2 regions of the Afipia sp. GAS231 genome follow, and region 2 is predicted to be linked to the other one. Evidence: riboswitches for the same ligand, from Rfam matches in the RefSeq annotation. Region 2 holds a riboswitch; the other holds the start of a gene.
What was found. Region 2 has a riboswitch for S-adenosylmethionine ahead of BLS26_RS22670 (homoserine O-acetyltransferase). Riboswitches for the same ligand answer to the same signal wherever they lie in the genome.
Positions count from the first base shown of each region.

Region 1: linked by a shared signal. The riboswitch ahead of BLS26_RS20180 (O-succinylhomoserine sulfhydrylase) and the one ahead of BLS26_RS22670 (homoserine O-acetyltransferase) in region 2 are both predicted to bind S-adenosylmethionine.

Region 1 covers NZ_LT629703.1:4,291,038-4,305,667, forward strand. The annotation lists gene BLS26_RS20145 (Hsp33 family molecular chaperone) at 1-26, shown strand, start outside; gene BLS26_RS36790 (hypothetical protein) at 308-487, shown strand; gene BLS26_RS20155 (IS110 family transposase) at 828-1,763, opposite strand; gene apaG (Co2+/Mg2+ efflux protein ApaG) at 2,474-2,866, opposite strand; gene BLS26_RS20165 (OpgC domain-containing protein) at 3,115-4,368, shown strand; gene BLS26_RS20170 (lipolytic enzyme) at 4,365-5,123, shown strand; gene BLS26_RS20175 (SGNH/GDSL hydrolase family protein) at 5,138-6,214, shown strand; gene BLS26_RS20180 (O-succinylhomoserine sulfhydrylase) at 6,472-7,665, opposite strand; SAM riboswitch at 7,740-7,819, opposite strand; gene BLS26_RS20185 (2'-deoxycytidine 5'-triphosphate deaminase) at 7,942-9,048, shown strand; gene BLS26_RS20190 (DHA2 family efflux MFS transporter permease subunit) at 9,064-10,665, opposite strand; gene BLS26_RS20195 (HlyD family secretion protein) at 10,604-11,875, opposite strand; gene BLS26_RS20200 (TetR/AcrR family transcriptional regulator) at 11,966-12,649, shown strand; gene BLS26_RS20205 (amidase) at 12,651-14,126, opposite strand; gene BLS26_RS20210 (hypothetical protein) at 14,264-14,630, shown strand, end outside.
Region 2 covers NZ_LT629703.1:4,789,021-4,803,650, reverse strand. The annotation lists gene metW (methionine biosynthesis protein MetW) at 1-481, opposite strand, end outside; gene BLS26_RS22670 (homoserine O-acetyltransferase) at 483-1,700, opposite strand; SAM riboswitch at 1,784-1,863, opposite strand; gene BLS26_RS22665 (chorismate mutase) at 2,028-2,876, shown strand; gene hisC (histidinol-phosphate transaminase) at 2,934-4,031, shown strand; gene BLS26_RS22655 (prephenate/arogenate dehydrogenase family protein) at 4,028-4,969, shown strand; gene BLS26_RS22650 (hypothetical protein) at 5,679-5,918, opposite strand; gene BLS26_RS22645 (hypothetical protein) at 6,274-6,501, opposite strand; gene BLS26_RS22640 (hypothetical protein) at 6,806-7,033, opposite strand; gene BLS26_RS22635 (DUF2125 domain-containing protein) at 7,301-8,488, opposite strand; gene BLS26_RS22630 (gamma-glutamylcyclotransferase) at 8,656-9,255, shown strand; gene BLS26_RS22625 (YdcF family protein) at 9,404-10,120, opposite strand; gene BLS26_RS22620 (ABC transporter permease) at 10,206-11,177, opposite strand; gene ftsE (cell division ATP-binding protein FtsE) at 11,218-11,877, opposite strand; gene BLS26_RS22610 (MJ0042-type zinc finger domain-containing protein) at 12,063-12,950, shown strand; gene BLS26_RS22605 (response regulator) at 12,990-13,367, shown strand; gene BLS26_RS22600 (TIGR02302 family protein) at 13,502-14,630, opposite strand, start outside.

The DNA of each region.
Region 1 (14,630 bases), 500 kb from region 2:
CGCCGGAAGAAGCGGGCGTGGAGTAGGGCAAAAGCCTCTCGACGAAACGCAATTGCTGCGTGTAGATTTCCCCACCGTCGCCTGACGGGCCGATGCGCTGGGGGAAATCAAAAATGCGAACTGTATGTGTTGCTCTCGGACTCCTGTTGTCCGTCGTGCCCGCACGGGCGGACAAGGTCGTGGCCTCCGGCCGGCCGTTGATGCTTTATCAGGCTGCTGCGGCCAATCCCGATTGTTCGTCGGCCGGAGCGGTGGTTCTCCGGGTGGCGCAGCCGCCCGAGCATGGTCGGGCATCCGGCAGACCGGTGTGTTTCCGTCATTCTCCGAAGCCAATCCCCGAAGCGTGTGCAACCGCCGCCGCGTTTCGGGCGTGGTGGCGACCTATGTTTCGCAGCGCGGTTATCTCGGCCCGGATTTCGTCGTGCTCGAAGCGCTGTTTCCGGCCGGACGCGGCGTTCGCGTCCGGTTTCCGATCCGGGTCATGTAAGGCTCGCCTGCAGCCGATTGCGATCGCAAGCCTCAATCGGCCTTACTAATCTTTGTCAAATCAATGCGACGGGCAAATCATTTCTGATTATCGGAAATGGTGTCAATCCCTCGAATCAAAAATAAATCTCTAGCCACGTCGGGCAAATCAGAAGTAGGAATCCCGCCATCCTGTCCCACCAGAGCAACTGTGCTGGTAGACCGGCGATCGGCCGGGGCTCAAGACTGGCGCTGCCGCGCCCCCGCCTTCGGCGGCTGACGGCCTTGACCCCGTCCGCTCACCGGTCTTTGAGGTCGACCATGCGCTCGGTCGCAGACCGAGCGCGAGAGGATGCACTCGCTCAACTCAGCGCGTAACGGCTGGGGTCCCATTTCTGCCGTCGCGCGATCAGCGTGTTGCAGATGACGATCAGCTTGCGCATGCAGGCAATGAGCGCGACTTTCGGCTTCTTGCCCTTGGCGATCAGGCGTCGATAGAAGGCCTTGAGCGCCGGGTTGTTCTGCGTGACGGCCCCGAGACAGGGCATGTAGATCGCAGTGCGAATCCAGCGGCGGCCACCCTTGATATGACGCTCGCCGCGCCGTTGGCCACTATCGTCATCGTAAGGAGCCGCACCCAATAATGCGGCGGCGACCTCGTTGCTAACCTGCCCAAGCTCCGGCATGCCCGCGACGAGGTTCGCGGCGCTCGTCGCGGCGAAGCCAGGCACGCTCGCGATGATCTCGGCACGCTCGGCAAGGTGTGGCGTGGCCTTGATCTTGGCCGCAATGGCAGCCTCTAGCCCAGCAATTTCGCGGGCCAGGTCCTTCAAGATGCGGGCATGGGCTTTCTGAACCAATCCTGGTGCAGCATGCTCATTCTGGCTCTGCAAGCGGGTCTTCAACTCAACCAGTGCGATACGCGCCTTCACCAGCGCCAGCATCTCCTCATGCGCGGCATCGTAGCTCTGCTCCGGTGCCTCGTTGAATGTCTCGGCGAACCAAGCGATCATCTCCGCGTCGATCGCATCGTTCTTGGCCAGGCGTCCGGCCGATCGGGCGAAGCTGCGCACCCGCTTGGGGTCGACAATCCGCACCGCGATGCCGGCCTGACGCAGTACCTTGGCCCAGTCCCGCTCATAGCCGCCACTGGCCTCCATGACGGCCTTGTTCACCTTGTGCTTGCGCAGCCAGGCAACCAACCGGCGATGCCCCTGCGCGCTGCTCGGGTACGGTTGCCGCAGTGCCAGCACGCGAATGCATGCATCAATCTTGTCCTTGGCGACATCGATGCCCACGACGATGAGACCGTTTTGTGCCATCATCCACTCCCTTCCTTGCTCGTGCGGGCTCGAAGCCCATGCAACTGTTCGGGTTGAGGAAGACACCGGAGCTGTCCCTCGCTCTGATACAGGCTCTGTCGCCTTAGGGCGTTGCGGGCTCAGTTCCAGCGAACGGGCGGTTGGTAGGCAACCGCCCGTTCGCACATTCTGGCAGATCTCGCGGACACAAGGGGCGTAGGCCATCGTCGCAAACGAGGGACAGGGAGCGGTGGACGTGAGGTCGCGACTGACGAGCGCGGTCCTTGCGTACGGCGAAATCGTTTGGGTCCGACGCCCCGGTGCTGGCGTCAAGTTGGCGGAAGCGAAAGCTGAAGCCGGCGATGGTGGCAAGAAAGCCGGTCACCAGGACGATCTCGTATAAGCCGTAAAGCCATTGCGTGGGGGAGGCCGGATGTTCTCCGCTGAACCTGTATGCTCGTGGGCAGCATATTCCTATGCAACACGCCTGCGAGACCGCGGGTGCAGCGCGCATCCGGTCTTCCCCGCGCCCTCTTCTCTTTCGGAGGGCCAACGAAATGCAAAACTTCGGGCAGATGATGCCGCGAGATCGCGAAAGTGTGTTGTAGGGCGGATTAGCCGGAGGCGTAATCCGCCATCTCGCTCTCCACTCGGCGGATTACGCTTCGCTAATCCGCCCTACGAAGGCAACGATGGAGTCACGACCGTCAGTTCAACACCCGCTTGCCTTCCGGGCTGTCCAGCGAGAACGTCGGCACGTCGATCTCAAAACGTTCGCCGCTTTCGGTGACCATCTGGTAGCGGCCGGTCATGAAGCCGGAGGCGGTCGGCAGCGGCACGCCGGAGGTGTATTCGAAGCGTTCGCCAGGCGCGAGCACGGGCTGTTCGCCGACAACGCCTTCGCCGCGGACTTCCTGCTTGCGCCCGGTGGCGTCGGTGATGACCCAGTGCCGGGTGCGGAGCTGCACGGTCTCGGCGCCGGTATTGACGATCACGATGGTGTAGGACCAGAAATACTGGCCCTTCTCGGTCGCCGAGCGTTCCGGCATGAAGTTCGGTTCGACGGTAACTTCGATTTGACGGGTGACGGCGCGGTACATGCAAAAAAGCTTTCGAAAATCCTGTCGCACATCATACCTAACAAAGCTGGCGGAACCAATCGCCGGGCGGGCCGGCAGGGCCAATCGACGCAGGTTTCATCGCGGTTTCAACATAGTTCCGTTCTATAGCGCACCCCGCGTGCGGCCGGCCCGTATCTCGATGCGTACCTTGTGTGCAACTTGCGGGCCGATATGATCGATTTCGGTCAGTGCCAGCGTAAAATTGCCAACTGTCCAGACGGTGCCTGATGACGTCCATTGCCGATCCCATTGCCGTTGACGGTGCCAAAGCCGCGTCCGCGACCGGCGACGCGGCGGCCGTCGCTGCAGCACCGGCGATCGCGTTCCCGGCCGCCGGCGAGCGCGAATTGCGGCTCGACCTGTTTCGCGGGTTGGCGCTCTGGCTGATCTTCATCGATCATCTGCCGCCGAACATCCTGACCTGGTTCACGATCCGCAATTACGGATTTTCCGACGCCACCGAGATCTTCATCTTCATCTCCGGCTACACCGCGGCCTTCGTCTATGGCCGGGCGATGCTGCAGGCCGGCTTTGTGGTGGCGACCGCGCGGATCCTGCGGCGGGTCTGGCAGATCTATGTCGCGCACGTGTTCCTGTTCACGATCTTCCTGGCCGAGATTTCCTACGTCGCCACCAGCTTCGAGAACCCGCTCTACAGCGAAGAGATGGGCATCATGGATTTTCTCAAGCAGCCGGATGTCACCATCGTCCAGGCGCTGCTGCTGCGATTCCGCCCCGTCAACATGGACGTGCTGCCGCTTTATATTGTCCTGATGCTGTTCCTGCCGCTGATCCTGTGGCTGATGAAATGGAAGGCCGACGTCGCACTGGCGCTGTCGGCGCTGATCTATGTGCTGACCTGGCACTTCGACTGGTATCTCACCGCCTATCCGAACGGCTTCTGGTTCTTCAACCCGCTGGCCTGGCAGTTGCTGTTCGTGTTCGGGGCCTGGTGCGCGATGGGCGGGGCGCAGCGGATGTCGCGGCTGCTGTCGTCGCCGGTGACGATGTGGATTTGCTTCGTCTATCTGTTTGCCGCTTTCTGCGTCGCCCTGACCTGGTCTGTGCCTCAACTCGGCCGCCTGCCCCGCATCGTCGAGCAGTGGATGTATCCGATCGACAAGACCGATCTGGACGTATTGCGCTTCGCCCATTTCCTGGCGCTGGCGGCGATCACCGTGCGCTTCCTGCCCAGGGATTGGCCAGGGCTGAAATCGCCCTGGCTGCGACCATTGATCCTGTGCGGCCAGCATTCGCTTGAGATATTCTGCCTCGGTGTCTTCCTGGCTTTCGCAGGGCATTTCGTGCTGGCCGAAGTCTCCGGCGGTGCTGCAATGCACTTGCTGGTCAGCATCTCCGGAATCCTCATCATGTGGGGAATGGCGTGGGTGATTTCGTGGTACAAGCACTCCGCCGACAAGGGTGCGTCGAAAACAAAAAGCGCCGCCGGCAACGCCGATATGGCCGGAGGGGGCGCATGAGGTCCGCTGTCAGGACTCTGCTGGGTGTGACGCTGCTCGCCGGCCTGGCGGCCACCGGCTTCGCGCGCGCCGAGGATGCGCCCCAGCCCTGCGATGTGCCGGCCTATCTCCTGACCAGCGAAAGCTCGCTGCCGAAAGTCACCGAGGCCGTGAAAAAAGGCCAGCCGCTGACCATCCTGGTGGTCGGCAGCCGTTCCTCCTCGATCCCCTCCGCGGAAGCCAGCGCCTACCCCGCAAGGTTGCAGGCGGCGCTGAAAGAGCGGCTGCCGACGCTGCCGATCAACCTATCCGTAGAACTACAGAGCGCGAAAACCGCCGATGAGGCGGCCGCCACGCTCGTTAAGCTGGTGGAAGCAAAAAAGCCTACTTTGGTTATCTGGCAGACCGGCACCGTCGATGCTATGCGATCCGTCGATCCCGACGAGTTTCGCAGCGCCTTGGACGAAGGTGTTGTTGCGCTGCAAACCGCCGGAACCGATGTGGTCTTGGTCAATCTGCAATACAGTCCGCGCACGGAGACGATGATTTCAGCGCCGCCTTATCTGGATAATATGCGGGTGGTGGCGCAGCAGCACGACGTTCCGCTGTTCGACCGGTTTGCGATCATGCGCCACTGGAACGACGCCGGCGATTTCGACCTGTTTAGTACCGCGCACGGCCTGGATCTGGTCGAGCGCGTTCACGCCTGTCTCGGCCGCGCGCTGTCGAAATTCGTGATCGATAGCGCCCACCTTGATGCGGCGCAGCAGAATTAAGGGAACTAGCGTTAATGAGTTGTCACTACCCTTTTCGTTTGACCACATTTGCCGTCGCCGTTTTTGCGCTGCTGGCGCCTGCCTGCATTTTGCCGCTGCACGCGGAAGTTGCCCAGCCGCAGGTGGCACAGCAGGCCGCACTCGGCGGCAACGCCAAGCCTGAAGCTACCAAGCCTGAAGCCGCCAAGCCTGAAGCCGTCAAACCGCAGGCTGCGCCGACGACGGGCGGTTCAGCGACCACGGGTGCCGCCGGCGCCGGCAATGTCGTGGCCGTCGATCCGGCCAATCCGGCGGCGCAAAAGGGCATCGCCGGCCGGGCGATCGACAAGGTGAGGGAGGTCGCGAAATCGGCGTCCGATATCTTCAGCCGCGTGCCGTGTCTGTCGCCGAAGGGCGGTGCAAAATCGATGGGCTCGCTGCCGCATGTCGCGAGCAAACTCGCCGCGGGGCAGCCGGTCGTGATCGTCGCGTTCGGTTCGTCGTCGACCGACGGTTACGGCGCGTCGTCGCCGGAATTCAAATATCCCAACCGGCTCGCCGCGCAGTTGCGCCGGCACTATCCGACCGCCGACATCACCGTCGTCAACCGTGGCAAGGGCGGCGAGGACGCGCCCGAAATGATGAAGCGGTTGCAGGCCGAAGTGATCGACATGCATCCGGATATGGTGATCTGGCAGGTCGGCACCAACGCGGTGCTGCGCAACCTCGATCCGGGCGAGACCGCCACCATGGTCGAGGCGGGCGTCAAACGGATTCAGGAAGCGGGAGCAGACCTGGTGCTGGTCGATCCGCAATATTCGCCGCGCGTCAACGAGCACCCCGAGAGCACCGGCAAGATGGTCAAGCTGCTCGGCAGGGTCGCCGAACTCCGTCACGTCGGCGTGTTTCCGCGCTTCGAGGTGATGCGCGACTGGCACGAGAGGCAGGCGATCCCGATCGACAGCTTCGTCATCTCCGACGGCCTGCACATGAACGATTGGGGCTACGCCTGCTTCGCCCAACTGCTCGGCGACGACATCATCAAGTCGGTCGGCCAGATCAAGCTCGGCGTCAACGTGCCGTCCGACGTGCGGACCTACCGGCCGATGTAGCTGTCGTCCCTGCGAACGCAGGGACCCATACGCCGCGGCGGATATAATGAACGGCGGCTTCGTAGGGTGGGCAAAGGCGCACTTGCGCCGTGCCCACCAACAGTCTTTGTGATACGCGAGGGTGGGCACGCTTCGCTTTGCCCACCCTACGTACTCCATCCGCCGTCATTGCGAGGAGCGAAGCGACGAAGCAATCCAGACTTGCTTCAAGCGAGACTGGATTGCTTCGCTTCGCTCGCAATGACGGTGAATGCGCCTCACGCCTTCTCCAGCGCCGCCGCAAAGTCCTCGATCAGATCATCGGCATGCTCGAGCCCGGCGGAGAAGCGAATAAAGCCTTCGCTGATGCCGAGTTCGGCGCGCGCCTCCGGCGCCAGCCGCTGGTGCGTCGTGGTGGCGGGATGGGTGACGAGGCTCTTGGCGTCGCCGAGATTGTTCGAGATGCGCGAGATCTTCAACCCGTTGAGGCAGCGGAACGCGCCGGCCTTGCCGCCCTTGACCTCGAAGCCGATCAGGGTCGAACCGGCGCGCATCTGCTTCTTCACCAATGCAGCCTGCGGATGATCGGCGCGGCCGGGATAGATCAGCCGCGAGATCTTCGGATGGCTGGCGAGCGCATCCGCCACCTTCGCGGCGGTCTCGGTCTGCGCGCGCACGCGCACGGCCAGCGTCTCCAGCCCCTTCAGCAGCACCCAGGCATTGAACGGCGACATCGACGGGCCGGTCTGGCGCATGAAGTTGTGGATGTGCTCGGCGATGAAGGCTTCCGACGACAAAATGATGCCGCCGAGACAGCGGCCCTGGCCGTCGATGTGCTTGGTGGCGGAATAGACCACGACGTCGGCGCCGAGCGACAACGGGCTCTGCCAGATCGGGGTCGCGAACACGTTGTCGACGATCAGCCGCGCGCCGCCCTGATGCGCGATCTCGGCGATCGCCGAAATGTCCATCACGTCGAGCGTCGGATTGGTCGGGCTTTCGAGGAAGCACGTCTTGGTGTTCGGCCGCATCGCCTTCTTCCACTGGTCGAGGTCGAGACCGTCGACGAGGGTGGACTGGATGCCGTAGCGCGGCAGCAGGTCTTCCACCACATAGCGGCAGGACCCGAACATCGCCTTCGCCGCCACCACGTGGTCGCCGGCTTTCAGCGGCGCCAGGATCGCGGTGGTCACCGCGGCCATGCCGGTGGCGGTCGCGCGGGCGGCTTCGGCGCCTTCGAGCTCGATCATGCGGCGCTCGAACATCGAGATGTTGGGATTGGAAAACCGCGAATAGAGAAAGCCGGGATCCTCGCCCTTGAACCGCGCCTCGCATTGCTCGGCGCTGTCGTAAATGAACCCCTGGGTCAGAAACAGCGCCTCGGAGGTCTCGCCGTATTGCGAACGTAGGGTGCCGGAATGGACCAGCTTGGTTTCGGGACGATAGCGGGTGGTAGAATTAGCCTCAGACATGTGACCTCCGTCGTGACCATCCTTCGAAAATGGTCACAAAAAAACCGGCCTGGAAAAATTTCCACAAGCCGGGATCACACGCGTCCCCGGCCTGTTTAGCGACTTATTTAACGTGGCTGCAAGCCGGCCGGCTCAAATCACCACGGGATAAGTCATGCTGATATTCCCTCGCGCCCTTTTCGTCAAGGCGGCCATCGGATAACCCGTAAAAGCCCTTATTTATGAGGTCTGGATGGCATTTGGGCCATCCGACGGGCCGCCTCAGAGGACCACGCCGTGTCGTTTTCGCTGCCGCCCGACGCCAATGGAATTCTGCCCGACCGCATGATCGCAGCGATGGCGGATGCGGGTCTCATCCTGCCCGAATACCCCTTTGTCGAAAGCCAGATCCAGCCGGCGAGCCTCGATTTGCGCCTCGGCGATATCGCCTACCGGGTGCGCGCGAGCTTCCTGCCCGGGCCGGGCGCGACGGTGGCCGAGCGCATCGACGAATTGAAGCTGCATGAAATAGATCTAAGCGACGGCGCGGTGCTGGAGACGAATTGCGTCTACATCGTCCCGCTGTTGGAAAGCCTTGCGCTGCCGCGCGAGATCGTTGCGGCTGCGAACCCCAAGAGTTCGACCGGGCGGCTCGACGTGTTCACCCGCGTGATCGCCGACGGCACGCGCCGCTTCGACATGATCGGCGCCGGCTATCACGGCCCGCTCTATGCCGAGATCAGCCCGAAGACGTTCCCGGTGCTGCTGCGCGAGGGTTCGCGGCTCTCACAGGTGCGTTTCCGCACCGGCGACGCGATCCTCAATGCCGACGAACTCGATGCGCTGCACGCGGCCGAGCGGCTGGTCGATATCGACGATGCAGATTTGGCCAACGGCGTCGCGCTGTCGGTCGATCTGTCCGGCGAGAACGCAAACGGCTTTGTCGGCTACCGCGCCAAGCGCCACACCGGCGTGGTCGATATCGATCGCCGCGGCGGCTATGCAGTCGGCGAATTCTGGGAGCCGATCGAGGCGCGGCCCGACGGCAGTCTCATTCTCGATCCCGGCGAGTTCTACATTCTGGCGTCGAAAGAGGCCGTGCAGGTGCCCCCGGATTATGCGGCGGAAATGGTGCCGTTCGATCCCCTGGTCGGCGAATTCCGCGTCCACTATGCCGGATTCTTCGATCCTGGCTTCGGCTATGCCGGCGCCGGCGGGCAGGGCTCGCGCGCCGTGCTGGAGGTGCGCTCGCGCGAGGTGCCGTTCATCCTCGAACACGGCCAGATCGTCGGCCGCCTCGTCTACGAGAAAATGCTGGCGCGGCCCGACGCGATGTACGGCCAGAAGATCGGCTCGAACTATCAGGCGCAGGGCCTGAAGCTCTCCAAGCATTTCAAGGTCTGAGTCCGGACATCTTGTTCAATGCGCCGCGGCCGCGGCCGTCTTCGCTTTCCGCGTCAGCGCAACCGCCAGGGCTGCGATCACAAGCACCACGCCGATCACCGCAAAGGTGTCGCTGAAGCCCATCACCAGCGCCTGATGCTTCACGGTCTTGCCGAGCGCGATGATCGCCTGCTGATGCGCGGCGGCCGGATCGGGCACGCCATGCGCCATGAAATAGTCGGTCGTCTGGGCGATCCGGTTGCGCACTTCCTCGCGGCCGAGCGTCACCGACTGGCCGATGATGTTGGAATGAAACTGCTCGCGCTTGGTGATCACGGTGGCGAGCACGGCGGTGCCGATCGCGCCGCCGAGGTTGCGCAGCATGTTGCTGATACCCGACGCGGCCGCGGCGTCCTGCGGCGCGGTGGCGCTTGTCGATACCGAGGTCAACGGGGTCAGCACCATGGCCTGGCCGATGGCGCGCACGATGTTGGGAATCCAGAGCTGGTCGCCGGCATAGTCGGGCGACATCGCCGTGTTCATGAAACAGCTATAAGCGAAGATCAGGAGGCCGGTGATGGCGATATAACGGGCGTCGAGGCGTTGCATCAGCCTTGGGATCAGCGGAATCAGCAGCAATTGCGGCAGACCGGTCCACGCCAGCACGGCGCCGATCTGCTCGGCATTGTAGCCCTGCGCCTGGCCGAGATAGGCCGGCAGGATATAGACCGATCCGAACAGCGCAAAGCCGAGCAGCGTCACCGCGATGGTGCCGAACCCGAAATTGCGCCGCTTCAGGAGCCGCAGCCGGATCAGCGGCTTTTCGACCGTCAGTTCGATCCAGACGAACAGCGACAGGCTTACCAGCGCGATAACAGCCAGTCGCAGGATGAAGGGGGAGGCGAACCAGTCGTCCTTGTTACCTTCCTCAAGCACGGTCTGGAAGGCGGACAATCCGATAGCCATGGTGAAGATGCCGGCCCAGTCGCCCTCTCTCAAGAGCTTGAACTGCATCGGCTGCCGCTCCAGCGTGAAATAGAGCGCGGTCACCATCACGATGGTCGGCACCACGTTGACGAAGAAGATGGTTCGCCAGCCGTAATTCTCGGTGAGATAGCCGCCGATGGTCGGCCCGATCGCAGGTGCAAAGGTGACCGACAGGGCGAAGATGGCGAGGCCCACCGGCTGCTGCGGCTTCGGCAGCTTGGTCAGCACCAGCGTGAACGCCATCGGGATCAGCACGCCGCCGGCAAAACCCTGCAGGCCGCGCATCGCGATCATCGAAGGCAGATCGTGGGTGAAGGCACACGCCACCGAGAAGGCCGCAAACAATGCGGCGCTGGCCAGCATGTAGCGGCGGAACGAGAACACGCGGCTGAGATAGTCGGTCAGGGGAATGACGACGATCTCGCCGATCAGGTAGGAGGTCGAGATCCACGAGCCGTTGTCGACGCCGGTGCCGATGCCGCCTTCGATGTTGAGCAGCGAGGCGTTGGTGATCTGGATGTTCAGGATCGCCATGAACGAGCCGATCATGGCGGCGAGCACGGCGATCCAGGTGGTGGCGCTGGCGCGATCAGATGTTGTGGGCGAGGTCGGAAGCGCTGATGTCGAGGCGGACGGGCTGAGATTTGACATGGCACGATGCTCCCTGAACAGAATTCGAAACCTTGGTTGCGGCCCCCGCCTGGCGGATCGGCGCCTTGGCGCGGGTCTCGATGGTCGGGATCACGGACATGCCCGGCCGCAGCTCCACGAGCGAAGCGTTGCCGCGGTCGAGCGCGATCTTCACGGGAATGCGCTGCACGACCTTGGTGAAGTTGCCGGTGGCGTTGTCCGGCGGCAGCAGCGCGAATTCCTGGCCGCTGGCCGGTGCGATGCTGTCGACATGGCCGTGCACGATCTGGCCGGGGAACATGTCGACGGCGATGTCCACCGCCTGTCCCTCATGCACGTCGGTGAGCTGCGTCTCCTTGTAGTTGGCAACCACATAGGCGCCGCTGGCCGGCACCACCGACATCAACTGCGTGCCAGCCTGCACGAACTGGCCGACCCGCAGCGTGCGGTTGCCGACCACGCCGTCGATCGGAGCTGTAATGGTGGTGTAGCCGAGATTGAGTTCGGCCTGATTCTGGATCGCCTGAGCCCGCGACAATGCAGCATTGGCCTGCACGATCTCGGCCTTGAGCAGGTCGACCTGCTTTTGCGCCGACGTCAGGTTGGCGGTATCGCGCGCCAACGCGGCCTGTGCGCCGCCGTTGCGCGATTGCGCCTGCTGCGCATTCTGCACGCTGCCGTATCCGGTGGTCGCAAGATCGGAATAGCGCTTGTTTTCCTGAACTGCGAAAGTCAGCGTAGCCCGGTCGACTTCGAGCGTGGCCTCGGCTGCGGCGATGACGGCCTGCTGGACTTCGAGTTGCGCCTGCTTGCTCGTAATCGCCGCTTGCGCCGCGGCGACATCAGCCTTGGCCTGGTCGAGCGCGACCTTGAAATCCCGGTCGTCGATCCGCGCCAGGACCTGTCCGGCCTTGACGCGCTCGTTGTCGCCGACGAGCACCTGATGCAGGTAGCCCGAAACCTTCGGCGCGATCGTGGTGTTATCGGCCTTCACGTAGGCGTCGTCGGTGGAGACCAGGTATTGCCCGACCGTCCAGTAATCCCACCCATACCACACGCCACCGGCCAGTACGGCCAGCGCCGCACCGGTCAGCAAGGCCTTGCGAAAATTAAACTTTCTGACTGCCGGCTGGGCCGGGGCCGTCGTTTCGGTGAGGCCGGGCAGCAAGTCCTTGCTGATGTCGGCTGGAACCGGGCTCTCGATCTCGAAGGAGGTGGAATGGCGGGTCATGGGTGTCGCCCTCAATTAGGAAACTTGATATTTTCCAAAATAGACCCTACCTTTGAACTGTCAATAGAATGACAGGCATCATTTAATCACATGGCTGAGATCAAGATCACCCGAGCCCCCGACCAGAGCGGGGATCCCTGCGAAGAGCGCCGCCTCCGGGGGCGACCACGGGTTCGCCCCGACGACGAAACGCGCCAGGTCATCTACGAAGCGGCACGGCACGAGTTCTCAAACAATGGCTATGCCGCGACCAGTATCGAGAGCGTGGCGCGCCGCGCCGGGGTCTCGACCAAAACGCTCTACCGTTTAATCCCGAACAAAGCGGCGCTGTTCGAAGGCATGACGTCGGATCGGATCGATCGGTTTCTGTCCGAAATCAATCTGGAGGCGATCGATCATGCCGAGATCGACGAAGCGCTGTTCGCGGCGCTGATGGCCTGCGCCGATCTCGCGCTCGACAAGGAGGTCGTTGCGCTTCAGAGCATGGTGCTGCAGGAGGCCGGAAAATTCTCCGATCTGGCCGGAGCGTTCTACCGCAACGGAATCCAGCGGGCCGTCAAGGCGCTGGCCGACTGGCTGACCACGCAGGAGAAACGCGGGTTGATCAGGCTCGACGATGCCGAAGAAGCCGCCGGGATGTTGCTTGGCATGGTCGCGGATGCGCCACGGCGCGCCACCATGTTCGGTGGCCTTCCATTGCCATCGCGCCCGCAAATCGAAGCACGAGTCCGGAAATGCGTCGGCGTATTCCTCAGGGGATATCGAGCGGCGTGAGTTAACTGCCCGTTACGTGCACGCCGGGCCGCTCGCCCGCATTCCATTTGCCATCGATGGCCCGCTCGATCTGGGCCGCGAGCTGAAGCAGCAGGCCGTCATTGGCCTGCTTCGCCTGCGCCTGGATGCCGAGCGGCAATCCGTGTTCATGTGTCGCCATCGGCAGCGAGATCGCGGGGATGCCGCAGAGGTTCGCCAGCGGCGTGAACGCGAAATTGCGCCAGAGATTGCCGAACCAGTCCGCTACCGACGGATTGTCGCTGATCGTGAGGTACTCCGTGGTGCCGACCTTCGGCGTCGGCAGCGCGGTGATCGGCGTCAGGATAATATCCCAACGCTCGAAGAAATCGCCGAAGCCGCGCGACGTGGTGTTGAACACCGCCTGCATCCGCGCGCGTTCGGTAAAGCTGGTGTGCCGGCCGGCTTCCCAGATCCGGATGTTGACGGGCTCGATGAGGTCGGCCGGCGGCCGGTCGAGCCCGCGCGCGGCCAGCATGTTGCCGATCACCTGGGCGAAGTTGCTGACATAGCAGGTCGTCTGCGCCTCGAAGGCTGCGGGAAAGTCCAGTTCCGGCAGCGCGTAATCGACGTGATGGCCGAGGCCTTCGAGGAATTTTCCGACCCGCGCGAGTTCGGCCGCGATCTGCGGCGTCGCGCGATACGCGCCCCATTGGTGCGAGAGCGCGATGCGGAGCCGGCCCGGATCGCGCTTGATCATTTCGGTATAAGGCTCCGGCGTGGTCCAGAACGGCATGAACTCGCCGGGCGCGGGCCCGCGGCAGGCGTCGACGAAAGCGGCAGTGTCGCGCACCGAACGCGACTGGCAGCCCTGAATCGAGACCAGCCCGGTCAGATCGGACAGATGCGGCGCGAGCGAGAACACGCCGCGCGACACCTTCAGCCCTATATTGCCGTTGACGCCGGCCGGAATCCGGATCGAGCCGCCGCCGTCGGTCGCATGCGCGATCGGCAACGCACCGGCCGCAACCATCGCGGCGCTGCCGGCCGACGATCCGCAGGTGGTGTAGTCGGTGTTCCAGGGATTGCGCGTGACATAGACGGCGGGATTTTCCGCCGAACTGCAGACCCCGAACTCCGGCGTGGTGGTGCGCCCGATGAGATTGAGTCCCGCCTGACGAAATTTTCCGGTCAGGAACGTATCTGCGGTCGCGCGGTTGCCGCGCATGATCAGTGAACCCATTTCCTGCAGCCGGCCCTTCATGGTCGGGCCGAGATCCTTCATCAGGAACGGCAGACCTGCGAAGGGCCCGTCGGGGTTGGCGCCGTTGCTGACGGGATCGGCGATCGCGTCCTCGAACACTTCGACGACGGCCGACAGCGCGGGATTGACCTTGGCGATCCCGGCCGCCGCCTGCTTCGCCAATTCCTTTGCCGTGAGTTCGCCCTTGCGGACGCGTGCGGCCAACGCCGTGCCGTCGTGTCGCGTCCACTCGTCCCAGCTCATCGGTAGTGTCATGCAATCGATCCCTTCGGCGTTGCTTCGGACCTTAGTTTCGCAAGCGTCCGCGTCAAGGCAATCCAGCCTCGCGCGCGGCGCATTGCGCCGCCTCGCGCGCGATGACAATGTGCTTCCACAAAAATGGGAGTGAAGCGATGGCAGGGCAGGATGGCGAACGCGAAGCGCAATGGACGAAATGGCGCAGCGTCGCCGATCTCTACCATGCGTTTTTCACCGGCCTCATTCTCATCGTGGTCTCCAGGCGCGGCACCGCGGATGCCGCCGAATTCGTATTCCGGGTGTTCCGCCGCCAGCAGCAGGAGCGCTTCCTGCCGGGGTTGGTCAAACTCGGCCTCGATCATCTGCCGCCGGCGGTCGCGGCCGCGCGATATCACTATCTCTCGAACTGGATCGGCGGCGTCCATGTCGAATACATGCACGAGACCGATCGCAAGGCCTGGATCCGCTATCCACCGCCGCGCTGGATCTGGCGGGGGACTGCGATCTGCGGCGTGCCCGGCG
Region 2 (14,630 bases):
CGGTATCGTACCAGGTCGCCGGCAGATTTTCCGTGCGCGGCATGTGGCCGCCCACCAGCAACTGCAGCCGCATCTTCCAGAAGCCGAAATTCGGGAACGACACGATGGCGCGGTGCCCGATCCGGAGCAGGTTTTCCAGCACCACGCGCGGCTGCCGTGTCGCCTGCAGCGTCTGCGACAGGATCACATAGTCGAAGGCGTCGTCGGGATAGTTGAGCAAATCCGTGTCGGCGTCGCCCTGCACCACCGCGAGCCCCTTGGCGACGCAGCGGTTGACGCCCTCGCGCGACAACTCGATGCCGCGGCCGTCGATGCCGCGGCTTTCCAGCAGTTGCAGCAGTTCACCTTCGCCGCAGCCAACGTCGAGCACTTTTGATCCGGGCTCGACCATGCCGGCGACCAGCAGATGATCGGTGCGGTATTTCCCGATGCGTTCGGGCGCGATGCCGCCGAGCGGCAAACTCTGTTCCTGCAACGCCATCTCAACCACCTGTCGATCCCGGGCCACCTGAGCCCAACCCGCGCGCCTTGCCTGCGGATTCCAGGAAGGCACGGGAAATGTCGAAGAATTCGGGAACGTCGAGCAGGAAGGCGTCGTGGCCGCGATCGGTCTCGATCTCGGCGAACGACACCCGCGCGCTCGACGCATTCAGCGCATGCACCAGCGCGCGCGATTCCGAGGTCGGGAACAGCCAGTCCGAGGTGAACGACACCACGCAGAAGCGGGTCTTGATGCCGCGAAACGCCTGCGCCAGCACGCCGTTATGATCGCCGGCGATATCGAAGTAATCCATCGCCCGCGTCAGATAGAGATAGCTGTTGGCGTCGAAGCGCTCGACGAACGACGAGCCCTGATAGCGCAGATAGCTCTCGACCTGGAAATCCGCGTCGAACGAGAAGGTCGGCAAAGCGCGATCCTGCATCCGCCGTCCGAACTTGCGATGCAGCGCCGCGTCCGACAGATAGGTGATGTGCGCCGCCATCCGCGCCACCGCGAGGCCGCGATGCGGCAGGGTGCTGTTCTCGGTGTAACGACCCTGGTGCCAGTTCGGATCCGCCATCACGGCCTGCCGGCCAAGCTCGTGAAACGCGATGTTCTGCGCCGAATGACGCGTCGCGCAGGCGGTCGGCATCGCCGAAAACACCCGCTCCGGATAGGCCACCGTCCATTGCAACACCTGCATTCCGCCCATCGATCCGCCGACCACGCAAAACAGCGTATCGATGCCGAGACGGTCGAGCAGCATCGCCTGCGCGCGCACCATGTCGGGGATGGTAACGACAGGAAAGTCCAGCCCCCACGGCTTGCCGGTGGCCGGGTTGGTCGAAGCCGGCCCTGTCGAACCCATACAGCCGCCGATGACGTTAGCGCAGATGATGAAGTAACGGTCGATATCGAGTGGAAGGCCCTGACCGACCATGTTCGCCCACCAGCCCGCCTTGCCGGTCATCGGGTGCACATTGGCGACATGCTGATCAAGCGTCAGCGCATGGCAAATCAAGATGGCATTGGAACGGTCCGCGTTCAGTTCGCCATAGGTTTGATAGGCGATCTGGAACGGCGCGAGATCGACGCCGCAATCGAGTTTCAGCGGCTGCTCCATGCCGAACTTCGCCACCAGCGAGGTCGGATGATCGGCCTCATGGGCGCGATCCTCGCTGTGGATCGACGGGCTGGGTATCGACTGCACATTTGTCATATCGGCACCGGCCTCCTTAGCGGAGGTCCATGGACAGAATCAGGCCAATAAAAAACCCGGCCTGAACAAAGGTTCGGCCGGGATCACTTCTGTCCCCGGCCTGTTTAGCGAGTTGTTTAACGTGGCTGCAAGCCGGCCGGCTCAAATGACCACGGAGAAAGCCAAAGCTAGTCCCGGGCAGGCTTTTCGTCAAGGCTTGTCCATGGTTAACCGTCTCGCCGCAGCGCACGGTCCCGCACGTTTCCTTTGCTTTCATCGGCCGTCTTTCCTAATCAATGACTGCGTTTGCCGGCAATTTCGACCGATCCGGCATTGAGAGTTGAGAATATGTCCAAGGCACCCCCGGCTCCGCCCTCGCTGCAGGAGCTACGCAAAGAGATCGACGCGATCGACGAGCAGGTCCACCGTCTGCTGATGGCGCGCGGCGACATCATCGACCGGCTGATCCAGGTCAAGCAGACCCAGGAAGTCGGCTCGGCGTTCCGTCCGGCGCGCGAGGCCTCGATGATGCGCGAACTGGTCAAGCGCCATCGCGGCATCCTGCCGCTCGACACCATCGAGAGCATCTGGCGCGTCATCATCTCGACCTTCACCTTTGTCCAAGCGCCGTTCGCGGTGCATGCGGATGTTTCGGTGAGCGAGCCCGCGATGCGGGATTCGGCGCGGTTTCATTTCGGCTTCGTCGTGCCTTATGTGGCGCATTTCAGCGCCCAGGCCGCGGTCGAGGCGGTGGCGAAATCCAAGGGCGATCTGGCGCTGGTCTCGGCGATCTCGAGCCGCACGCCATGGTGGATCGCACTCGAAGCCGACGGCGCGCCGAAGATCATCGCCCGCTTTCCGTTCCTGGAACGCGCCGACCATCCGGCAGCGCTTCCGGTGTTCGTGATCTCGCGGGTCGCCGACGACGCCATGGACACCGAAGTCCAGATGTGGAGCGTCCGCGTCTCCGGCTGGAACGCCGACACGGCGCGCGCGCTGGCGCCGCTCGCGGAAATCGTCGCCGTGCCCGATACCGCCTTCGACGGCGCGGCGCTGCTGGTGTCGGATGCCGGCACCGGCTTTGAGAAGATCAAGATGGCCTTGATTGGGGCCGGTGCGTCGGTGCGTTCGTCGGCACTCGTCGGCAGCCATGCAACGCGCTATACGGTGCCCCCGAACGGGGCTGCCAGATCTTGAACTGCCAGATCTTGAACTGCCAAGTCCTGAAACGACCCTGACGATCCGGAGTTGACGATGTACCGCCCCGTGCCGAATCCCGGCATTCTCGATATTGCGCCTTACACGCCCGGCAAGACGCCGGTGCCGGAGCCCGGCCGCAAGGTGTTCAAGCTGTCCGCCAACGAGACCCCGTTTGGGCCGTCGCCGAAGGCGAAGGAAGCTTACAAGCAGGCGGCGGCGGGCCTGGAGGACTATCCGGAAGGAACTTCGCGGGTGCTGCGCGAGGCGATCGGCCGCGCCTTCGGGCTCGATCCCGACCGCATCATCTGCGGCGCCGGCTCGGACGAAATCCTCAACCTGCTGGCGCACACCTATCTCAGCCACGGCGATGAGGCGATCTCCACCGCCCACGGCTTCCTCGTGTACCCGATCGCGACCATGGCGAACGGCGCCACCAACGTCGTTGCGCCCGAGACCGAATTCACCGCCGACGTCGACGCCATCCTCAAGCGTGTCACGCCGAAGACCAAGCTGGTGTGGCTCGCCAACCCGAACAACCCGACCGGGACCTATATTCCGTTCAACGAGGTCAAGCGCTTGCGCGCCGGGCTGCCGCCGCAGGCGCTGCTGGTGCTCGACGCTGCCTATTCCGACTACGTGTCGCGCAACGACTATGAACTCGGCATCGAGCTGGTGGCGACCACCGAAAACACCGTGATGACGCATACGTTTTCCAAGATTCACGGTCTTGCCGCCTTGCGCGTCGGCTGGATGTTCGGCCCGGCCAACATCGTCGACGCCGTCAACCGCATTCGCGGCCCGTTCAACGTCTCGACCCCGGCGATGCTCGCCGCGGTCGCCGCCATCGAAGACACCGCGCATGTCCAGATGTCGAAGGCGTTTACCGAGACGTGGCGCAACTGGCTGACCGAGGAAATCACCAAGCTCGGCCTCAAGGTGACGCCGAGCGTGGCGAACTTCGTGCTGGTCCATTTTCCGCTCGACAAGGGCAAGACCTCCGCCGAGGCCGACGTGTATCTGACCAAACGCGGCCTGGTGCTGCGCGCGCTGAACAATTACGGCCTGCCGCATTCGCTGCGCATGACCATCGGCACCGAAGAGGCCAATCGCCTCGTCGTCGACGGGCTGCGTGACTTCATGGCGGCCAAGTGAGCGCCGCTCCGCTGTTCAACCGCGTCGCGCTGATCGGCTTCGGGCTGATCGGCGGCTCGATCGCGCGCGCCGCGCGGGCCCAGGGCCTGGCTGGCGAAATCGTCACCACGGCACGCTCGGAGAAGACGCGCGCGCGCGTCGCCGAACTCGGCATCGTCGACGCCGTGCTCGCGACCAACGCCGAAGCGGTCAAGGACGCCGACCTCGTCATCCTCTGCATTCCCGTCGGCGCCTGCGGGCCGGTGGCGCAGGAGATCGCGCCGTTCCTGAAAGCCGGCGCCATCGTTTCCGACGTCGGTTCGGTCAAAGGCGCGATCGTGCGTGAGATGTCGCCGTACCTTCCAGCGAGTGTGCATTTCGTACCGGCGCACCCCGTCGCCGGCACCGAGCACTCCGGCCCCGATTCCGGCTTCGCCGAACTGTTCATCAACCGCTGGTGCATTCTCACCCCTCCGGAAGGCACCGACGCTGCCGCCACCGAGCGCCTGCGTGCGTTCTGGGCCGGCATGGGCGCCAGGGTCGAGATCATGACGCCCGACCACCACGACCTGGTGCTGGCGATTACGAGCCACCTGCCGCATCTGATCGCCTACACCATCGTCGGCACCGCCGATGAACTGGCGCAGGTGACGTCGTCCGAAGTGATCAAGTTTTCCGCCGGCGGCTTTCGCGACTTCACCCGCATCGCGGCCTCGGATCCGACGATGTGGCGCGACGTGTTTCTGAACAACAAGGACGCGGTACTCGAAATGCTCGGCACCTTCACCGAGGATCTCTCGAAGCTCACCCGCGCCATCCGCCGCAACGACGGCGAAGCGCTGTTCGAACACTTCACCCGCACCCGCGCCATCCGCCGCGGCATCGTCGAGATCGGCCAGGACTCGGCAGCGCCGGATTTCGGCCGCCCGCATGCGAATCTGGAGAAGAAGGCGGAGTAGGATTACACGTCGCTCCATCAACTCGTCGTCCCGGCCTTGAGCCGGGACCCATAACCACGAATGTTGGTTGTCGGACGCAAGTCGTCGAACATCTCACCAAACAACCCCTGCCGCGGCGTATGGGTCCCGGATCGCGCTTCGCTTGTCCGGGACGACAAGAATTATTCTCGCGGCATGATCTGCCCGAAGTTTTGCAATCGACCTTGCCCTCGATATCAGAGGGCGCAGGGAAGACCGGGTGCGCGCCGCACCCGTGGTCTCATGTGCGATAGTTGCAACAAGATGGTGCACATGAGCATACAGGTTTGGCGGAGGCATCCGGCCTTCCCTGCGCAATGGCTTTACGGCTTATACGAGATCGTCCTGGTGACCCTGCTTTTTGTGACACCATCGCTCTCGGGCAGCGTTGGCTGCCTTCGAACTTGACGCCTGCATCGGGGCGTCGGACCCAAACGATTTCACCGTACACAGCAGCCCGTTCGTCTCGCGTGCTGCCGCGTCCACCGCCCCCTGTCCCTCGTTTGCGACGACGGCCGACGCCCCTCTGGCGGAACAGGATGGCGGGAGTCCTAAATCTGATTTGCCCGACGGCTCAACGGAAATATTTTTAGCCGAAGGGCTGGACAGACTTTTGGTGATTTGCCCGTCGTGCCATTTTGTCGCACGCCTCACGGCTTGCGTCGTTGGCGGAATCAAGCCGTCGAAAGCGTTAGCGCACGTACCCCGAATGCGGATGACGTGCGCGATGCGGCGCTGAAGTCACGGCCCGGCCGGTGTAGGCGGCCATCGCATCCGCCGCCGGGGGCGGCGATCCGGCATGAAGCACGTCGCCGTTCGGATGATAGAACGAGTACAGGCCGGGCTCCCCGATCGCGGCCTGGGCAAAAGCTGACGTTGCCGACGCCGCGGATAGAACCAGCGCAGCGGCCAATATCTTGAAATTATTCATTTGTTCTCTCCATCCATTCGACCCGTTGCACGCAGCGGGTTTTTTGAAACCGTCGTCAGGAGATGTGCGTTGATCGGCCTTCGGCCAGAGCGATTTCAATCACAGTGCCGCGACCGCAGCCTCTCCGGTATTTTTCCGCTATCGCGGAATGACGACGGCAGAAATGTAGGGCGGATTTAGCGCCAGCGTACCGTCATTCTCTTGCCCAGTAACGTAGCATCGGCGGATTACGCCTTCCGCCTTCGCTCGCAGAGCTTCGGCGGACAAGTCGGCTAATCCGCCCTGCACATCACCGCGCAAAAAGTACGGGCTCAGCCCTCACCGACCGAGCCCGCATGAGTTGAAACCGCGGATCTTATTTGACGGACCGGTGCCGCGCCGGCAGCGGATGGCGCATCATCACCGGCCGCGGCGCCATCGCCTGGGCATCGGCAGACGGCCGTGAATAACCAAGACCGAGACTGCTGTTCGGATGATAGAACGCGTACAGTCCCGGCTCGTCGATCACCGGCTGCGCCGATGCCGAAGTTGCGATCAAGGCCGACAGAATGGTAGCCGCAGCAAGAAACTTGAAACTGGTCATCTCTGCTCTCCTCGTTATCGACCCACGGTGATGTCATTGGGTCGTCAGAGAGCAAGACTGCGATAGCTGGCGAGGCATTCCCGCCGCGCCATCACGCTTTGGCGAGCGGCAGTTTACCGGGAGAGGGTGGTTAACTTCGCAGGGTGGGTTAGCGAAGCGTAACCCACCCTCTCGCTGGGGAAAGAGCAGAGGTGGGTTACGCCTTCCGCCTTCGCTCGCAGAGCTTCGGCGGACAAGATCACTGTGCAAAAAGTACGGGCTCAGCCCTCACCGACCGAGCCCGCATGAGTTGAAACCGCGGATCTTATTTGACGGACCGGTGCCGCGCCGGCAGCGGATGGCGCATCATCACCGGTCGCGCCTTCGCCTGGGCATCAAAGGCCGGCCGCGACGATCCTGCATGAAGCACGTCGCCGTTCGGATGATAAAATGCATACATGCCCGGCTCGTCGATTACCGCCTGCGCCGATGCCGAAGACACGACCAGCGCCGACAGAACGGCTGCCGCACCAAGCAATTTGAACGTAGTCATCTCTGCTCTCCTCGTTATCGACCCACGGTGTCATTGGGTCGTCAGAGAGCAAGACTGCGATAGCTGGCGAGGCATTCCCGCCGCGCCATCACGCTTTGGCGAGCGGCAGTTTACCGGGAGAGAGTCGTTAACTTCGTAGGGTGGGTTAGCGAAGCGTAACCCACCTTCTCGCTGGGGAAAGAGCAGAGGTGGGTTACGGCTTCGCCTAACCCACCCTACGCCGCGCTACGATTCCCGGTTATGGATCCCGGCGTTCGCCGGGACGAGTCAAAACAGCGGCGGGAGCTGCGCCACCTTGATCGGGCCGAAGAACACCGCGCCGTCGACGAAGCGCAACGGGAAGGCACGCGCCTTCTTGCCTTCGAGTTCGGCCGCGGTGCCGAACGAGTTGATGCCGGCGGCGACGCCGGCATTGGCGTTCTGCTTGACGACCTTGCCGAGACCCGGGATCGCCTTGTCGAGCGCGCCGAACAGATTGTTGAGGTCCTGGCTCTTCACGCCCGGCGCCACCTTGTCGAGCGTCGCCTGCGGCACGCCCTCCTCCAGCATTTTTTCGATACCGAGCGCCGGAATCACCTTCTCGATGCCGGCAACCGTCATCTGCAATTCGCCCTCGATCCGGCCGCTGGCGTTGAGGCCCAGCGTGCCCGCGGCAACCGCGACCAGGTCGCCCTGCTGGATCCGCGACCGCACGATTTCGACATGGCCGCCGGCGGCCTGAATCTCGCGGAAACGTTCCGGCCACGGCTTGGGCGCAAAATCCTTCAGCCCGCTCAGCTTGGTCTGGACGTCGGCATCGAACGGCTGCGCCAACAGCGGATGCACTTCCTGGATGGTGCCGCCTGAAATCTGCAGCACGGTTTCGATCACCGGATGATCCTGCGGCGAGCCCTCGGCGATGCGGCCGTGCAGCTCGACATGGCCGGCCTTCGCCAGCGGCGTCTGCACCGGGCCGTTGATGCGGTCGATCGCGGGATTGTCGAACACGATGGAGGCACGCTGCGGATTGGTCGGCAGCCCGGTGATGCTGCTGCGGCCGGTGGTCCAGTTCACCTTCATCGACGGCGGCTCGCCGCGGTCGGCAAGCGTCGCCGGCGCCTTGAAGTCGGCAATCAGCAGGTTCGGCTGATAGATCTGCGCGATCACCATGATTTCGCTCAAGCGCGCGGTGAAGGCCGACGGCGCCCCCGCCGTCTGCGACACCAGCGACACGCTGGCATCTTCACAACTCACTTCGAGCCGGAACGGATAGCCGGCCACCGAGCGCTTGCCGCAATCATAGACCCGGCCGGACTTGGCCTCCCTGGCTCGCCAGGCGTCGGCGCGGACGCCGACCTCGGAGGCCGCATAGAACCAGAAGCCGCTCCAGGCGATGGCAGCGACCACCAGCAGAGCGGGCATGATGAAGAGGCGCCAGAGCGGGCGACGGCGCAGTGCGGGGGTCATGTCAGGCATGCGGCGTCCTTTGGCCGGTGATTTTGTCAAATGTAAGCGCTTGGACATCACAACAAAAGGCGCTGAATTCACTTCGCTTCAGCGCTCTGTTCTGATAGCCATTTTCTGTTTGACGCGTTTTCTTTACGCGAACCGGGGTCCACTTCGCTCGAAAACGCTTAGCAAAAATGTCCTCGATTACCTTACACGACTCGGAATTCCCGACAGGCGACCTCTGGGTGTTCGGCTATGGCTCGCTGATCTGGCGGCCGGGCTTCGACTTCGTCGAACGGGTTCCGGCGCGGCTGATCGGCGAGCACCGCGCGCTCTGCGTCTATTCGTTCGTCCACCGTGGCACACCGGAAAAGCCCGGCCTCGTGCTCGGGCTGGATCGCGGCGGCGCCTGCCGCGGCATCGCGTTCCGGGTCGCGGAAAAGAACCGCAGCGCCACCGTCGACTATTTGCGCGAGCGCGAGCAGGTGACCTCGGTCTATCGCGAAGTGAAACGTTCGGTGTGGCTGGAGAACGAGGCGCGGCAGCGCGTCAGCGCGCTGGCCTATGTGGTCGATCGCGGCCATGTGCAATATGCCGGGCGGCTGACGCTGGCCGATCAGTTGCGTCACGTGCTGCAGGGCCACGGCCAGTCCGGCATCAACCGCGACTACGTGCTCGCCACCGTGAAGGCGATCGAAGCGGAAGGCTTTCGCGATCCGCAACTGCATCAGCTCGCGATGATGCTGCACGGCGAGCATGCGGTGCCGGTGCGGGATGGAGACGGCGGACGGTAGACTTCTCCTTCTCCCCGTTCTTACGGGGAGAAGGTCGGGATGAGGGGCTCTCTCCGCGACCGCAATGCTATCGATAGACCTGTACCCCCACCCGGATCGCAAGTGCGATCCGACCTCTCCCCGCAAGCGGGGAGAGGTGAAGAAGAAGTCAATTCGCCTGCGCGGTCGCCGGGCGCTGCGGCAGCGAGCCGGTCGGCTGATCCGACCATTCCGGCACCAGGTCGAAGCCGAGATCGGCCAGCCGCACGCGCACTTCCACGGCGACGTATTTGGCGTATTCCGACAGCAGCAGGCGGAACGTAGCACCGCTGCTCCACCACGGCTCGTCGCGCCATTTGTCGCCGACCACCGCGAACGGAATCAGCGTGATGTCAGGCATCGCATGCGACATTTCGGCGATGGCGCGCGGCATGTGATAGTTCGACGTCACCACGATCAGCGACTTGAAGCCGCGCTCGCGGGCCCAGCGCCGCGTCTCGGCGGCGTTGCTGCGGGTATTGATCGCGGAATAGTCGAGGTCGACGCAGCAGCGGAGCAGCGACTGGTTGTCAGGCAGCGTGCGGGAAATATCGCTGGCGGCACTGGTCGGGTGCACGCCCGAGATCAGCAGACGCTTGCCGTAGCCGCCGGCCAGCAATTCCATCGCATCCGACACCCGCGACGAACCGCCGGTCAGCACCACGATGCCGTCGGCGTTGCGGGCCGGCTGGGTCTCGACGCCGTGCAATTGCGCAAGAAAGGCAACGAACCCCACGACCGCGCCGACAAGGACGCTTGCAAGCGTCACCACGACAGCCCAGCGCAGCCGGCCTCGCGGCGGCGCGGCCGGCGGTTCAGGCGACCTATCGTCGGGTGGCAAGCTCATGTGGTTCTGCTGGTCCTCTCCCCCAGCTCAATTCTATCGGGTTTTCGGGCGAAGTGGAGTCTTGGATCGGATGGGAAGTGTTGGATCAGTCGATATCATCGAGCGTCGCGAACAGCGTGCGCCGCGAGGCCCAGGCGGTGATCGCGGCAATCAGCACGGCCTGCGCCGCCAGCGCCAGATAACCGGACGGGCGCAGCGAAAACGTCCCCAGCAAGGCCGCGAACTGGTCGCCCACAGGCGTGCCGGAAAACCAGCCGGCGATTGATTCGGAGAAGCCGAAGCCCAGCATCGCAGCACCGCCGCCGATCAGGCCGCCTTCAAGCCCGAGCCGGAGAAAATGCCGCAGGAAGCGGTTGGCGATGTAGGTATCGCCGGCGCCGACAAAGTGCAGCACCTCGACGATCGGGCGGTTCGCCGCCATGGCGCCGCGGGTGGCAAACGAAACCGAAATGATGGTCGCGATGATCACCAAAGCGAGAATGCCGATGCCGGCAAACACGGTGGCACCGGTCATCGAGCGCATCCGCTCGATCCAGGCGCGGTGATCGTCGACGCTGGCCGATGGTGCCACCAGCGTCACCCGGCTGCGCAGCGTGGCGAGGTCAAGCGTAGCGCCGGGTTGCACGCGCGCGACGATGACCCGCGGCACCGGCAACTGGTCGATCGACAATCCGCTGCCGAGCCACGGCTCCAGCAGTTTCGCCGACTCGTCCTTGGTGAACGGCTTGACCTGGACGACATAGGGCTGCGTGCGCATCGCCTCGGCCGCTGCCGCCGCATCGCGGTCGAGATCTCGGCCGGCCGAGGGACGCACCTGCACGGTGATTTCGCTGGCGACTTCCGACTGCCACTCGGCCGCCGACGCGCTGACCAACAAGACGGCGCCGGTGGTGATCGAGGCGAGGAAGGTCATGATCGCGACGACCGCGACCAGCGCGCGGCCGGAGATCGAGGCCCGCGGCACGATCGGCGACAAGTTGCGCGCCTGCGCCGCGACCCGCGGGCTGTCATGCCCGAGATCCACCAGCGGGATATGCTCTTCGCCAGGTCTAGCCATGAATACGCCTAGCCATCAATTTGCCCAGCCATTGAGGAGCCTACTCATAGATATGCAGCCGTCCCTGATGCAGCACCAGCCGCCGCGCTTCGTACTGGTCCATCAGCGTGATGTCGTGGGTTGCGATGATCACGGCGGTGCCCGACTTGTTCAGTTCGATGAACAGCCGCAGCAGCCGCCGGCCCAAGGTCGGATCGACGCTGCCGGTCGGCTCGTCGGCGAGCAATAATTGCGGCCGCGAGATCACGGCGCGCGCGATCGCCGCGCGTTGTTTCTCGCCGCCCGACAGGATCGGCGGCAGCGCATCCATGCGCTCGCCGAGGCCGACCCATTTCAGGAGGTCGATGACCTCGCGGCGGTAACTGGATTCGTCGCGGCCCATCACCCGAAACGGCAGTGCCACGTTCTCGTAGGTCGTCATGTGATCGAGCAGGCGAAAATCCTGCAGCACGATGCCGATGCGCTTGCGCAGGTCCGCGATCTGCTCCTTGCCCAGCAGCGAGACGTCGTGGCCGAACAGGTTGACCAGGCCGCGGGTCGGCCGCATCGACAGGAACAACAGCCGCAGCAGCGAGGTCTTGCCGGCGCCCGAGGGGCCGGTGAGGAACTGGAACGAATGCGCCGGGATCAGGAACGACAGGTCGCGCAGAATCTCCGGGCCGAGCCCGTACCGCAAACCGACATTTTCGAACCGAACCAAGCTCAGCTCCGCTCGAGTTGGGACTTGATATAGTCCTTGGCCGGGCTGCGCCCGGCGTGAACCCCGGCTGGAAACCCGGCACTGGCGGCGCCGTCAGCACAAAAGGGTTGTGCGTCCGTTATGGTTTCCGATTCGTTAACGGTCGCTATGTAGCATCCGGGCAAAGACACTGTGGAACGGGCTCCATGCACATCGTTTGCCCCCATTGTACAACATCCTACGCCATCAATCCGAGCACCCTTGGGGCTTCCGGACGCACGGTGCGCTGTTCCCGCTGCAAGGAGACCTGGCTGGCCCGGCCCGAGGACGCGATCGAAATGGCGGCCGCGGTCCCCGCCATGGCCGCCTCGCGCCAAGCGGCCGGAAACGATGCCGCCGCCGAATGGGACGCGATGGCGCGCGAGGAGAGTGGCCAGGACAGCGATCAGGACGCGCCCGAGGTCGACAGTCCGTCGATTTCCGCCGATTGGCCAGCCGAGGGCGAAAGCGCCCCCCAAAGCGGCGATTCCGACTGGCCGACGATCGCCCGGCAGGATGCCGAAGGCCATGAGGACATCCCGATCACCAGCCACCGCGAGCGGCTGGCGAAGCTGTTCAAGCTGCCCAGCCTGCCCCGCATTCCCTTTGCGCCGACGATTGGCCTGCCGACCGCCTGCGCGGCGATGGGCGCGCTGCTGCTGGCGCTGGTGATCTGGCGCGCCGACATCGTCCGCCTGCTGCCGCAGACCGCGACCTTCTACCGGATGGTCGGGCTTGACGTGAACCTGCGCGGACTGGCGTTCAAGGACATCAAGATCACCAACGAGACCGTCGAAGGCAAACCGGTGCTGGTGATCGAAGGCATGATCGTCGGCCAGAGCCAGAAGCCGGTCGAACTGCCGCGGCTGCGCTTCTCCGTCCGCGACGAACAGGGCGCCGAGATCTACGCCTGGAACGCCGTGCTCGAACAGCCGATGCTGAATCCGGGCGAGCGGGCCTATTTCAAGTCGCGGCTGGCCTCGCCGCCGCCCGAAGGCCGCAATATTGATGTACGCTTCTTCAACAAGCGGGATCTCGCCGGCGGCCACGCCTGAGCCTGATCCTGCGCCCCGCTCGCGAACGAGCCGAAAGCAATGCCGCGGATATTGATCGCCGACGACGAGGATTCGATGCGCACGCTGGTCGCGCGCGCCATCGCCATGGACGGCCACGAGACCGTCACCGCCGAGGACGGCGCCGAAGCGCTTGACGTCCTGACCCGCGAAAGCGGCGCGTTCGACCTGCTGCTCACTGACATCCAGATGCCTGTGATGGACGGCATCGCGCTGGCGCTGGCGGCGGCGCGCGATTTTCCGGATTTGAAGATCCTGTTGATGACCGGGTTCGCCGATCAGCGCGAACGCGCCTCCGGCCTCAATGCGATCGTGCACGACGTGGTGACGAAGCCGTTCTCGGTGGCGGATATCCGCACTGCGGTAGCGGACGCGCTGGCGGCGAGGAAGAGGGGGTAGCTTCCCCCTTGTCATCCCCCGCGAAGGCGGGGGATCCAGTACGCCGCAGCCTCTCGATTCTATCGCTGACGTCTTTGGAACACTGGATCACCCGCCTTCGCGGGTGATGACAGTGTCGCGCGGGATCAAGACCCTCAATAATCCTTCAGCAGCCGCTCGATGTAATCGAGTTCGATCTGCGGGCGCGAGGGATCGGCGAGACGGCGGCGCAGTTCTTCCAGAATCCGGCGCACCCGCTGCACGTCGATTTCACCGGGAATCTTCACCGAGAAATCATCCGTGAATTCGTTGTGGCGCATCGGGCGGCCGAGCGGGTCGGTGCCGTTCTGCCCGGCCTGCTGCCGGCCCTTGGCGTTGCCCGGGCCGTCACCGGGCTGGTCGCCGTCGCCCTGCTGCATCGCCTCCGCAAGGCTCTGCGCGCCCTTGCGCAGCGCTTCCAGCGCCTTGCCTTGCGAATCCACCGCGCCGTCGGCATTGCCCTCGCCGAGCCGGCCGCCGGCATCGCCCATCGCGCTATCGGCCTGGTCGAGACCGTCCTCGCCGTCGCCGGGCTCGGCGCCTTGCTGGCCGTCTTGTCCCTGTTGACCCTGTTGACCCTTGTCGCCGCGCTGCCCCGGGCCCATGCCGCGCTTGGCCAGTTCTTCCTGCAGCTTCTTGAGCCGGTCGCGCAGGCCCTGCTGGTCCTGCTGCAGGTCGCTCATGCTCTGGTCGCCCTGCTTGCCGCGCATGCGGTCGCGCCGGGAATCCTGGCCCTGCTTGAAGGTCTTGTCGCGCAACTGCTGCTGCTTGCGGATCATGTCGCCGAGTTCGTTCAGCGCCTGCTCCATGTCGTCGCCGCCGGACTGGCCGGGCTGCGCCATCTGCAGGTTTTCCAGCATCTGCTGCAGTTGTTCGAGGAGTTGCTTGGCCGCATCCTTGTCGCCGGAGCGCGACAACCGCTCCAGCCGGTCCAGCATGCTCTTGAGATCCTGCTGGCTCAGCATCTTGGTGTTGGGATCGAGCGGCCGCGCCAGTTGCTGCGGGTTCTTCTGCATTTGCTCGGCGAGCTGGCGCAGGAAATTATCAAGTGCGGCGCGCAGATTATCCGTGAGTTTCTTGATTTCCTCGTCGCTGGCGCCGCGCTCCAGCGCCTGCTTGAGCGCATCCTGCGCCGCGCGCAGCGCCTTTTCGACGTCGCTGATGTTGCCGTCCTCGATGGTGACCGCGAGCGCCCAGATGCTGGCGACGACATCGCGCAAGGCGGCATCGGTGCGCGCGGCTTCC